DNA from 3 places in the Massilia sp. LMS1-1-1.1 genome. Region 1 is predicted to be linked to each of the others. Evidence: predicted binding sites of a transcription regulator. Region 1 holds the regulator's gene; each other region holds the start of a gene.
What was found. Region 1 encodes sigma-54, which starts transcription at its own class of promoters, with help from an activator protein. Its sites were predicted from a motif close to TGGCANGNAANCTGCTTT; they were not measured.
Positions count from the first base shown of each region.

Region 1 (3,723 bases):
CGAGGAGACGCCTGCCTGTGCCTGGAATGGCGCCGCCAGCGCCTTGATGGCCACCGGCAAGGCCTCGCCCGGCGTCGACTCGATCAGGGCCAGCAGCGCCCCCATCTGCGCCTCGGGCAGGTAGACATCGGCCAGGTCCGTGTACAGGGCGTTGGCCGCGCTGATCGTCAAGCCCGTCAAGCCCAGGTACAGGCCCAGCTGGCCGGCCAGGCGGGACAGGAAATAGCTGCCGCCCACATCGGGAAACAAGCCAATATTGACTTCAGGCATGGCCATGCGCGTGCGGCCCGTGACGATGCGCAAGCGGTTGCCGGGCCCGGCTTGCGCCACGCCCATGCCGCCGCCCATCACCACGCCATCCATCACGGCGATATACGGTTTCGGATAGAAATGAATTACATGATTTAACGCGTATTCTTCCGTAAAGAAATCTTCCAGCAAGGCGCTGCCGCCTTGCGGCGTGGCCAGGCCCGCATCGTAAAAGAAACGGATGTCGCCGCCGGCGCACAAGGCTTTTTCGCTGCTCGAGCGGATCACCACGGCGTCCACCTGCGGATCGTCGCGCCAGGCCAGCAGGGCCGCGCTCAGGGCGCGCACCATCTCCAGCGACAGGGAATTCAAGGCTTTCGGACGGTCGAGCACGATGTGCCCCGTGCGGTTGCGGATGGTAGTCTGGACGAAGTCGCTCATGGCAGGCGTGAAAGAAGTGAAAGTACAAACATTTTAGCGCCTGCGCGGGGAACATTGCGTTCAAAAGGCAGGGGCGCAAAAAAGGGCGCAATGTGCGCCCTTAGTTGATCACAACCGGTTGAAAGTCGCGGGCCGCTTAGGCGGGGGCGAATTCTTCTTCCGAGCTGTCTGGCAGATGCTTGATCGCCTCTTTACCGTGCCCTTGCACTTTGGTTTTGTATTTCATCACTTGCCTATCGAGCTTGTCGATCAGGGCATCGATCGCGGCATACAGGTCTTGTGCCAGGCTTTCCACATAGACAGTTTTGCCACTTAAACGCAGGTTGACTTCGGCCTTTTGACGTTTTTCTTTCTCTTTGAGGTTATCCACGGTCAGAATCACGGCGATATCGATAACTTGATCGAAATGACGTTTCACGCGCTCCAGCTTCGTTTGTACGTATTCACGGATGGCTGGTGTCACTTCGAGATGATGTCCGCTGATGGTGAGATTCATACACACTCCTAAAGATGATCGGGTTCGTGCGGTCCATCCTATCCGGCCCGCAGAGGAACCGAAAAAAACTTACAAACACTTACGCAGGCTCACTGGCGGAATTTTCAACGCTTCCCGGTATTTGGCAACAGTACGTCGCGCAATCACCATGCCTTGTTCCCCCAGCATGTCCGCAATCTTACTGTCGGATAAAGGATTTTTAGGGTCTTCTGCTCCTGTCAGTTGCACGATCAATGCCCGTATCGCCGTCGATGACGCTTCGCCCCCCGCTTCGGTGGCGACGTGGCTACCAAAGAAATATTTCAACTCGAACATGCCGTGCGGGGTCAGCATGTACTTTTGAGTTGTTACCCGCGAGATAGTACTCTCGTGTAAACCCAGTGTATCAGCTATTTCACGGAGCACAAGGGGGCGCATGGCAACGGCTCCGTGCGAGAAAAAGTTCTTTTGTCTTTCTACTATCGCCTGTGCCACGCGCAGGATCGTGTCGAAACGCTGGCGCATATTCTTGATCAACCACTTAGCTTCCTGCAACTGTGCGCCCATGGCGCCCTCGCCCTTGCCCTGCTTGAGCAAGTTGGCATACATGGCATTGACGCGCAGGCGCGGCATGACGTCGTTGTTCAGGGTCACTTGCCAGCCATTGCGCGCGCGCTTGACGACGACGTCGGGCACCACGTAATCGGACACGTCCGATGCGAATACGGCGCCCGGATGCGGATTGCACTGGCGAATCACCGTCTGCGCTTCGCGCAAGTCTTCATCGTCGCAGTCGAGGGCTTTTTTCAGCTTGTTGAAATCGCGCTGGGCAAACCAGGCCAGGTGCTTTTCCACGATGACGAGGGCCATGCGCCGCGTCACCATGGCGATGTGCGGCAAGCGCTTGATCTGCAGCGCCAGGCATTCGGACGCATTGCGCGCGCCCACGCCGGGCGGATCGAAACTTTGCAGCAGCGACAAGGCCGTGCGCATCTCGTCGGCATCGATTTCCAGCTCTTCCGGCAGACGCGCCAGGATGTCGTCGAGCGTCTCTTCCAGATAGCCATTGTCGTCGAGCGCGTCGATGATCAGCTCGACCAGCGCGCGGTCGCGCAACTCGAGCACCGTCACGCGCATCTGCTCCATCAGGTGTTCGCGCAGGGTGCAGTGATGGGCCTCGAGTTGCGGGCGCGAATCTTCGTCGTCGGGCGCCTTGCCCCGGCTCGCCTCGCTCCAGTCGCTGTCACCGCCGTCCGCAGCGGCCGGGCCCTCGCCCGCCTCGCCGTCAAAGGTTTCCGCTTCGGCCGGCGCGGCAGGCGCCTCCTGGCCTGGCGGCTGGGGCGGCGCTTCGGCCGGCGCGGCCGTGGAACTCAAGGCCCCGTCCGACAGCAGGCGCAGCGAACGGTCGAGCGGATCGTCGAGGCGCTCGAGCAAGGGATTGTCCGTCAGCAGTTGCTCGAGCTCCTGGTGCAATTCCAGGGTCGACAATTGCAACAGGCGTATCGATTGCTGCAACTGCGGCGTCAGTGCCAGGTGCTGCGAAGTGCGCAGCTGCAATGATTGTTTCATTGGCTTACATGCGGAAGTGTTCGCCCAGATAGACCCGGCGTACCGACTCGTTCGCGATGATGTCGTCGGGGCGTCCCGACGCCAGTACCGAGCCCTGGTTGATGATGTAGGCACGGTCGCAAATACCCAGCGTCTCGCGCACATTATGATCGGTGATCAGCACGCCGATATTGCGCTCCTTCAAGAAGCGCACGATGCGCTGGATCTCGATCACGGCGATCGGATCGACGCCGGCGAACGGTTCGTCGAGCAGCACGAAACGGGGATCGGTGGCCAGCGCGCGGGCGATTTCCACGCGGCGGCGCTCGCCGCCCGACAGGGACAGGGCCTGGTTCTCGCGCAGCTTTTCAATCTGCAAATCGGCCAGCAGTTTATCCAGGCGCTCCTCGATCTCGGCCTTCTTCAAAGGACGGCCTTCGACGGTCTGGATTTCCAGCACGGCGCGGATATTGTCTTCCACCGTCAGCTTGCGGAAGACGGACGCTTCCTGCGGCAGATAGGACAAGCCCATCTGCGCGCGGCGGTGGATCGGCAGGCTGGAAATGTCCACGCCGCTGATGTCGATGCTGCCGCCGTCCGACGGCACCAGGCCGACGATCATGTAGAACGAGGTGGTCTTGCCGGCGCCGTTCGGGCCCAGCAAACCCACCACTTCGCCGCATTCGACTTGCAGCGAGACATCATGCACGACTTGCCGCTTGCCATAGGTTTTTTGCAGACCGCGAACGATCAGGGTGCTGCCGCAACGAGTATTGTCCATTATTTCTTTCCTGGCGCAGGCGTGGCCGGCGCTTTCTCCGCTTGGGGCGCCTTGGTCTTCGGCTGGATCACCATGCGCACGCTGCCGCCATCGGAGGTGCTGGTGCCGCTGTCGGAATTTTCCATCTTGAATACTTCCTGGCGGCTGTCATACGAGATGAAGGCGCCATTGGCCACGTCGGTCACTTTCGTGCCTTCCAGGCGCGTCAGCTTGGCCTTGGAAAACAGTT
Region 1 covers NZ_JBFPNG010000023.1:187,155-190,877, forward strand. Annotated here, with positions in the region: gene MRBLMS1_RS15855 (enoyl-CoA hydratase/isomerase family protein) at 1-690, opposite strand, end outside; gene hpf (ribosome hibernation-promoting factor, HPF/YfiA family) at 827-1,186, opposite strand; gene MRBLMS1_RS15865 (RNA polymerase factor sigma-54) at 1,256-2,734, opposite strand; gene lptB (LPS export ABC transporter ATP-binding protein) at 2,739-3,494, opposite strand; gene lptA (lipopolysaccharide transport periplasmic protein LptA) at 3,494-3,723, opposite strand, start outside.

Region 2 (3,723 bases), 290 kb from region 1:
GCGCGTGCATTCGGAAAACCTGCGCGGCAAGCGCAGCCTGCTGGCCGAGGAGGCGGCAGCGAAGATCGCCCTGAAACTGCTGTTCCCGCTGATCTTTTGCGTCTTTCCCACCCTGATGCTGGTGCTCATGGGGCCGGCCGTGATCGAAGTCTATCGCGTGCTCGTGCCGGCCATGGCCAGCCGCTGAAAGGAGTCACCATGCGCTTGACGATTTCCCGCCTTGCCGCCGCCTGCGCCTGCCTGGGCCTGGCCGCCTGTACCACGCAGTTGGCCCATGTGCCGGTGGCGGTGTGGCCCGACGCCGATGCCGCCTATGCGGCGGGGCGCCAGCATTTCGAGCGGGGCGACTTGCCTGCGGCGCAAGCGGCTTATGAACAAGCCCTGCGCCATGCGCCACGCCACGTGAACGCGCGCAACGGCTTGGCCGTGCTGCATGCGCAGCGTGGCGAACACGACGCGGCGATCGCCCATTGGCTGGCCTTGACGCAGGAAGCGGGTACGCCGCAGCCGCGGCAAGCCTATCTGTTCAGCAATCTCGGTCATGCCTATTATTTGAGCGGACGCGATGCGCAAGCGTTGACTGCGCTGGAGCAGGCCTGTCTGCTCGACCCGCTCCATGCGCTGGCCTGGCGGCATCTGGCGCAGGTACTCGAACGGCTGGGGCAGCACGAGCGCGCCGCCGTCATGCGGCGCCAGGCGGCCAGCTTGCAGGAACACGATGTGCGGCGCGATATGGCCTTGTTACGCGCCGAGGCACCGCCGAAGCTTGTGCCCGAGCCTGTGCCGGATGCGCCCGCCATGGCGCGCGTGGAGATCACGCAGAGCGATGGCATGGCCCGCTTGCGGCGCGTGTCGTCGGCCGTTGTGCGCAGCGTGCCCGCTGCCGCGTCGGTGTCTGTGGCGCCTGCACCGGCAGCTGGCGCGCCGCATCCGCGCCTGGAAATTGTGAACGGCAACGGCGTGCCTGGCTTGGCCGCCGCGCTGGCACGCAGCCTGGCGGGTGCGCCCGTGCAGGTGGTGCGCCTGACCAATGAAACCAGTTTCCAGGTGGCGCGCACGCGCGTCGAATACCGGCCCGCGCAGGAGCAGGCGGCGCGCCAGCTGGTCCGCCAGTTGGGCGCCCAGGTACAGACCCAGGCCGCCGACTGCCCCGCCAGCGAGCTGCGCCTGGTACTGGGGCGTGACCTGAGCGACCCCGCCATGCTGCACCGCTATTATCTGCAGCAATTGCAACTGGCGCGCCGGGCGCTGGCACGGCTCGGTTAAAACATCGTTGTCGGCATAAAAAAACGCGGCGCCTTTTACGGGCGCCGCGTGTTTTTCATGCTGCGGATTATTTCGGCTGGCGGCGGCGCGTAAAAGCCAGGGCCGCCAGTCCCATGCCCAGCAGGAAGAGAGTGCCTGGCTCCGGTACTTGCAGGGGCTCGATGACGACGATGTCGGTGCGCGTGGACTTGGAAAAGTTCAAGGTGTAGCTGCCGGCGGGCAGGGCGAAATTCGAGGTCAGGGAAAACATCGCAAAACCATTCGCAAAGGCGCGCGAGGTGGCCGGGTCGTTGGTGCCTGCCGTCATGTTCAGGCTGAAGGGATCGAGGCTGCCGACCGTATGGTTGCCATTGACGTCGCTGCCATTGCTGGCGTCGCCATCGGGCGCGAACTGGAAGATCACGCCATCGGCATTCGCGTTCGACAGGCAGCCCACGGGACTGGAAGTATTGCACGAGATATTGAAGATATCCATGATCGATACGCTCGACTTGTCACCCATGGTCGTCACGCTGGTGCGCAGATCGCGCCGTCCCATGAAGTTGAAGGTGATGAAGCCGGCGCTCGACAGGGTCAGATTGACGGAGCCGGTGAGCGTGTCGCCAGCCGTGGCCGTGGCGGCGCCGACCGTGTCGCGCTGTGCTTCCGCAACGGCGCGCACGGTGGAGCCGCCATTGAGCATGTTGCCGAATGCGTGCGCGTCGCCGCGTGCGAACTCCAGGGTGGAACTGGGGCTGGGCACGTAGTTATTTTGCGGCAAGCCGCCGCAGCCGCTGCCCGAACACACTTGCAGCACGTCGGCGTTGGCGGCCGGGCCTGTATTGACGGCGCGCGGATTGACGGCCACGCCGCCTTCGAAGAAGGCGCTGTCGCTGGCATTGCGGTTGGCGCCGGCCAGCGACAGCGCGCCGGCGCTGGTGGTGATGCGGAAATTGTTCAACTCATTGACGGCCAGGCCGTACGCACCGGCCTGCGCCTGACCGCTGGCCAGCAAGCTTGCCGCCGCCAGTGCGCCCAGCCAACCCAGGGTCTTGTTTCGTGTGTGATCGACGTTCATCGCAGCCTCTTATCGTAGTCAGTCTCGGAAAATCCGGGGGAGAAAGAATCCAGAATGACCTGCCTGGATTCATCTCGTAGACAGTGATAAGCAGCTTGCGTGCCACACAAAAAAAGCATATTGAATCAAGGGCTTGCGCAAAGCGGACTGAGCCGGTGGAAGCAAAGTGTAAGAAAGGCCGACGCCGTTTTCAGGTGCCCCGGTGATAGCCGAGGTGGCCACCCGAATTGCGCGCGCAGCCGCAACCGATGCGCGCCACTTCCTCGCCTTCCGCCAGTTTCCAGTTGGTAATCGTCGTGTGCTGCCAGTCGATGTCGCTTTTCTTGACAGGCTTTACCGTCAAGGTGCGTGTTTCCGCATCCGTGTACTCCATCAGCTCCTCGTCGTCGGCGATGTCGAAATGGCGGTGGATCAGGGAAATGCCGAAGCGGTCAAGGGCGCCGTAGCGTTGCAGCACGTCGCGCAGTTCGCGAAAGCAGGCGAGGTCGTCGGGTAGCAGCGGATTGACGGCGGAAATATCGGCGACGGGCTGCCATTGCATGGCGTGGATGTTCAGGCTGTGCATGATAGGCTCCTGTGCCCCGTGATGGCAGGACCAGGCTGCCAGAGGGGCACTGGCACGCCTGTCGAAACGTCCATCGTGGCCGCAAAGCCGCTACGGCGTTTGCGCCAGATCAAAGGTGCGGCACATCGCGCCTTGCCCGGTAAAATAGGCCATGGCAAACAAAACCCCCACCTTCCCCGGCGCACGCACGGGCCGCGGCCAGGTCCTGGCCGTGCTGCTGTCGAACCGTGACCAGTCCGGCGCCGAACCGCTGCAAGGCCGCGTCTCGCTGGCCGCCATCGTGAAAGCGCTGAAACGCAAATACCACTGGCCGATCGAGACGCACAGCTTTCCCGCCAACACGCAGGACGGTCGCGCCAGCTGGGCGACCGTCTACAGCTTGCCGGAAAAGGTCATAGCGACCGCGCTGGACAGCGGCGGGCGGGAATGGCTGGAGAGCCGGGGAGTACCTGGGCGGCGCTGAACGCGCCGCCTACTTTACTCGATCTCTTTATTCGAGCCGGAAGCCGACCTTGAGCGTAACCTGAAAGTGCGCCACCTTGCCGTCGACGATATGGCCGCGCGACTCGGTCACTTCATACCAGTCCATATGCTTGACCGTCAGCGCCGCCTTGGCAATGGCATCGCGTATCGCCTGATCGCTGCTCTCGGTCGAAGTGCCCACCAGTTCGATCAGCTTGTAAGTGTGTGCGGACATGATATTTCCCCCGGTAGGCAAGTCAGACAACGGGAGCCTGCTTTGCGCAAGCACGTGCTCATCTTGCGCTTAAATACGCTGGACGTCATTGCGCGGTGCAGCAATGCGTCAACCTGAATGACGATGCGTTTCAGTGTC
Region 2 covers NZ_JBFPNG010000023.1:476,253-479,975, reverse strand. Annotated here, with positions in the region: gene MRBLMS1_RS17160 (type II secretion system F family protein) at 1-187, shown strand, start outside; gene MRBLMS1_RS17155 (LytR C-terminal domain-containing protein) at 199-1,266, shown strand; gene MRBLMS1_RS17150 (EDSAP-1 family PEP-CTERM protein) at 1,334-2,323, opposite strand; gene MRBLMS1_RS17145 (hypothetical protein) at 2,514-2,888, opposite strand; gene MRBLMS1_RS17140 (hypothetical protein) at 3,040-3,351, shown strand; gene MRBLMS1_RS17135 (dodecin) at 3,379-3,585, opposite strand.
Region 2: the regulator sigma-54 is predicted to act here: its motif matches at 2,411-2,428, upstream of MRBLMS1_RS17150 (EDSAP-1 family PEP-CTERM protein).

Region 3 (3,723 bases), on a different contig from region 1:
CCAGCGTGCTTCGCGGCCGTTGGGCGGGTAGTCGTGGCACATGAACAGCCGCGTCTGCGGCGGCAGCGACAGCAAGCGCTGCGCGGAGCGGTACAGCAGGGCAGCGGAGCCGCCGGGGAAATCGCAGCGGGCCGAGCCCACGTCCGGCATGAACAGGGTGTCGCCGACGAACACGGCGTCGCCGATCTGGTACGCCAGGTCGGCCGGCGTGTGGCCGGGCACGTGCAGGGCGCGCACTTCCAGCTGGCCGATATGAAAGACCTGGTCGGGCGCGAACAGCTGGTCGAACTGCGAGCCGTCGGCCCTGGCGCCGTCCTGGTGGTAGACGGCAGCGAACGCCTGCTGCACCGTCTGGATGGCGGCGCCGATGGCCACGTCGCCGCCCAGCTGCTGCTGCAAATAGGGCGCGGCGGACAGATGGTCGGCGTGCGCGTGGGTTTCCAGCAGCCAGCGGCACTGCAAGCCATGTTCGCGCACGAAGGCGATCACCTTGTCGGCCGAGGCGGTCGAGGTGCGGCCTGCTTTCGGGTCGTAGTCGAGCACGGAATCGATGATGGCGCAGTCCCGGCCATCGGCCTCGTAGACAACATAGGTGACGGTGGCGGTGGCGGGGTCGAAGAATGCTTGGATTTGTGGAGTCATCACGGCGGCAGGGGGCGGGCAGGGAATAACATTATATCGCCAGATTTCGTTCAAAAAATGTTGAAAATTAACATTTAACATGCGGAAAACAGATAAGCGAGGGGCTATGCGCGCGACTACCGTGCGCACCCTGTGTCTTGCTGCGTGCTAACCTCATTCTTCCAAGGAGGAATTCATGAACGATATCACTGCACGCAGCGAACAATACCGCGGTTTTACGATTTCCGTGACCCCGCAAAAGGATAACGACGACTTATGGGATTTTACCTACCGCCTGCAGCGCGAAGGTCAACCCGAGGCGCAGGCGATCACGCGCAGCCGCACCCTGGGCGGCTATGCGGCGCCCGAGACGGCTTGCACGGCGGGCCTGGAAGTGGCCAGGACGGAAGTGGACAATTTGCTGCGCCCTTGAGCCAGCATAAATCGTTTAGCCCGAAAGTGCGCCTGGCGACGGCTGGCGCGTGAAACACGTCGCTGCCAGTCGCGCTTCATGCTACGATTTCCAGTATTGAGTCAGTCACCAAGGAGGCACCCCATGAATAGCAGTTCTAAAATTCACTATAAAGGCTGGGAAATCGTTCCCCTGGCCGTGCCCACCACCGATGGCAAATGGTCGGCCAGTTGCGACATCGAACGCGCCACGGCGGAAGGCCTGGAAGTGTTCGAAGGCTCGACCATGCAGTTCGTGCGCGACGACGAGGAGGGCGCCATTGCCGCCGCCTGCGAAGAGGCCGTGCGCCAGATCGACAATATCATCGCCAATCCGCTGGTGCGGCTGGCCTAGTTTGCCTTGGTAGTATCAGTTGTATCAGATGTATAAATCAGCCGGCGCCCGCCGGCTGTTTTTTTGCGCATCTTGCCAGCCTGGGCTTTCATCGCCTTGTCTGCGCGTCTGTTTCGTGTTTCAATAAATGTTTCAAAATGAGTTTCGTGAAACAATAGTGAAACATTTTTGCCGCCAAACGTGATATCGCTGTTCCGCTGCGCCACAGCGCATGGTGCGTGGCCTCATGGCCGTTTGCCTGCCTTTTCACTCTGCATTCGACGGTTTCCGTCCAGCCTGAAGGGTCCTGGCACGGCATTTGCAATACTGATGCTCATAGCCACTCCGTGAAACATTCGGGACCATCCGAAACCCATAAGGTGAACACATGACTCAATACTCCGCAGGTGCCGCATTCCGCAAGGCCGTCCAGGAAGAATCCCCGTTGCAAGTCGTCGGCGCCATCAACGCCAACCACGCCTTGCTGGCCAAGCGCGCCGGTTACAAGGCCATCTACCTGTCCGGCGGCGGCGTCGCGGCCGGCTCGCTGGGCTTGCCCGACCTGGGCATTTCCAGCCTGGACGACGTGCTGACCGACATCCGCCGCATCACCGACGTGTGCGACCTGCCGCTGCTGGTCGACGCCGACACGGGTTTCGGTGCATCGGCCTTCAACGTGGCGCGCACGGTGAAATCGATGATCAAGTTCGGCGCGGCCGGCCTGCACATCGAAGACCAGGTGGGCGCCAAGCGCTGCGGCCACCGTCCGGGCAAGGAAATCGTGAGCAAGGAAGAAATGGTCGACCGCATCAAGGCGGCCGTCGATGCGCGCACGGACCCGAACTTCGTCATCATGGCGCGCACCGATGCGCTGGCCGTCGATGGCATGGAAGCGGCACTGGAACGCGCCGTCGCCTGCGTCGAAGCGGGCGCCGACATGATCTTCCCGGAAGCCATCACGGACCTGGACATGTACGCCACCTTCGCCAAGGCCGTCAACGTGCCGATCCTAGCCAACATCACGGAATTCGGTTCCACGCCGCTGTTCACCCTGGACGAACTGCGCAGCGCCCACGTGGGCCTGGCGCTGTACCCGCTGTCCGCCTTCCGCGCCATGAACAAGGCGGCGGAAAACGTCTACCAGGCGCTGCGCCGCGACGGCACGCAAAAGAATGTGCTCGACACCATGCAGACGCGCATGGAGCTGTATGAATCGATCAATTACCACGATTTCGAGCAAAAACTCGATGCGCTGTTCGCCGCGCAAAAGAAATAAACAGAAGCAGGGGCCGCATGCCGGCCCCGCAGTGACGCAACCGAGACTAGTCAATTTTTGGAGAAATCAATGAACGCACCGCAAGCCGCCACTTTCAAGCCTAAAAAATCCGTCGCCCTGTCCGGCGTCACCGCCGGCAACACGGCGCTGTGCTCGGTCGGCAAGACCGGCAACGATTTGCACTATCGCGGCTATGACATCCTGGACGTGGCCGACAGCTGCGAGTTCGAGGAAATCGCCTACCTGCTGGTGCACGGCAAGCTGCCGACGTCCGCCGAACTGAAAGGCTACAAGGCCAAACTGAAATCCTTGCGCGGCTTGCCGTCGGCAGTGAAACTGGCGCTCGAAGCGCTGCCCGCCGCCGCCCACCCGATGGACGTGATGCGCACGGGCGTGTCCGTGCTGGGCTGCACCCTGCCGGAAAAAGACGACCATAACGCACCGGGCGCGCGCGATATCGCCGACCGCCTGATGGCGTCGTTCGGCTCCATGCTGCTGTATTGGTACCACTACAGCCATAACGGCAAGCGCATCGAAGTGGAAACGGACGACGATTCGATCGGCGGCCACTTCCTGCACTTGCTGCATGGCGAAAAACCGTCGGCGTCGTGGGAAAAAGCCATGCACACCTCGCTGATCCTGTACGCGGAACACGAATTCAACGCCTCGACCTTCACCAGCCGCGTGATCGCCGGCACGGGCTCGGACATCCACTCGGCCATCACGGGCGCCATCGGCGCGCTGCGCGGCCCGAAACACGGCGGCGCGAATGAGGTGGCGCTGGAAATCCAGAAACGCTACGATAACCCTGACGAAGCGGAAGCGGATATCCGCGAGCGCGTGGCCAACAAGGAAGTGGTGATCGGCTTCGGCCACCCCGTCTACACGATCTCCGACCCGCGCAACGTGGTCATCAAGGAAGTGGCCCGTTCGCTGTCGCAGGAAGCCGGCTCCACCAAGATGTTCGACATCGCCGAGCGCCTGGAATCGGTCATGTGGGAAATCAAGAACATGTTCCCGAACCTGGACTGGTTCTCGGCCG
Region 3 covers NZ_JBFPNG010000001.1:756,885-760,607, reverse strand. Annotated here, with positions in the region: gene MRBLMS1_RS03490 (MBL fold metallo-hydrolase) at 1-642, opposite strand, end outside; gene MRBLMS1_RS03485 (hypothetical protein) at 818-1,054, shown strand; gene MRBLMS1_RS03480 (hypothetical protein) at 1,178-1,426, shown strand; gene prpB (methylisocitrate lyase) at 1,794-2,681, shown strand; gene prpC (bifunctional 2-methylcitrate synthase/citrate synthase) at 2,751-3,723, shown strand, end outside.
Region 3: the regulator sigma-54 is predicted to act here: its motif matches at 1,714-1,731, upstream of prpB (methylisocitrate lyase).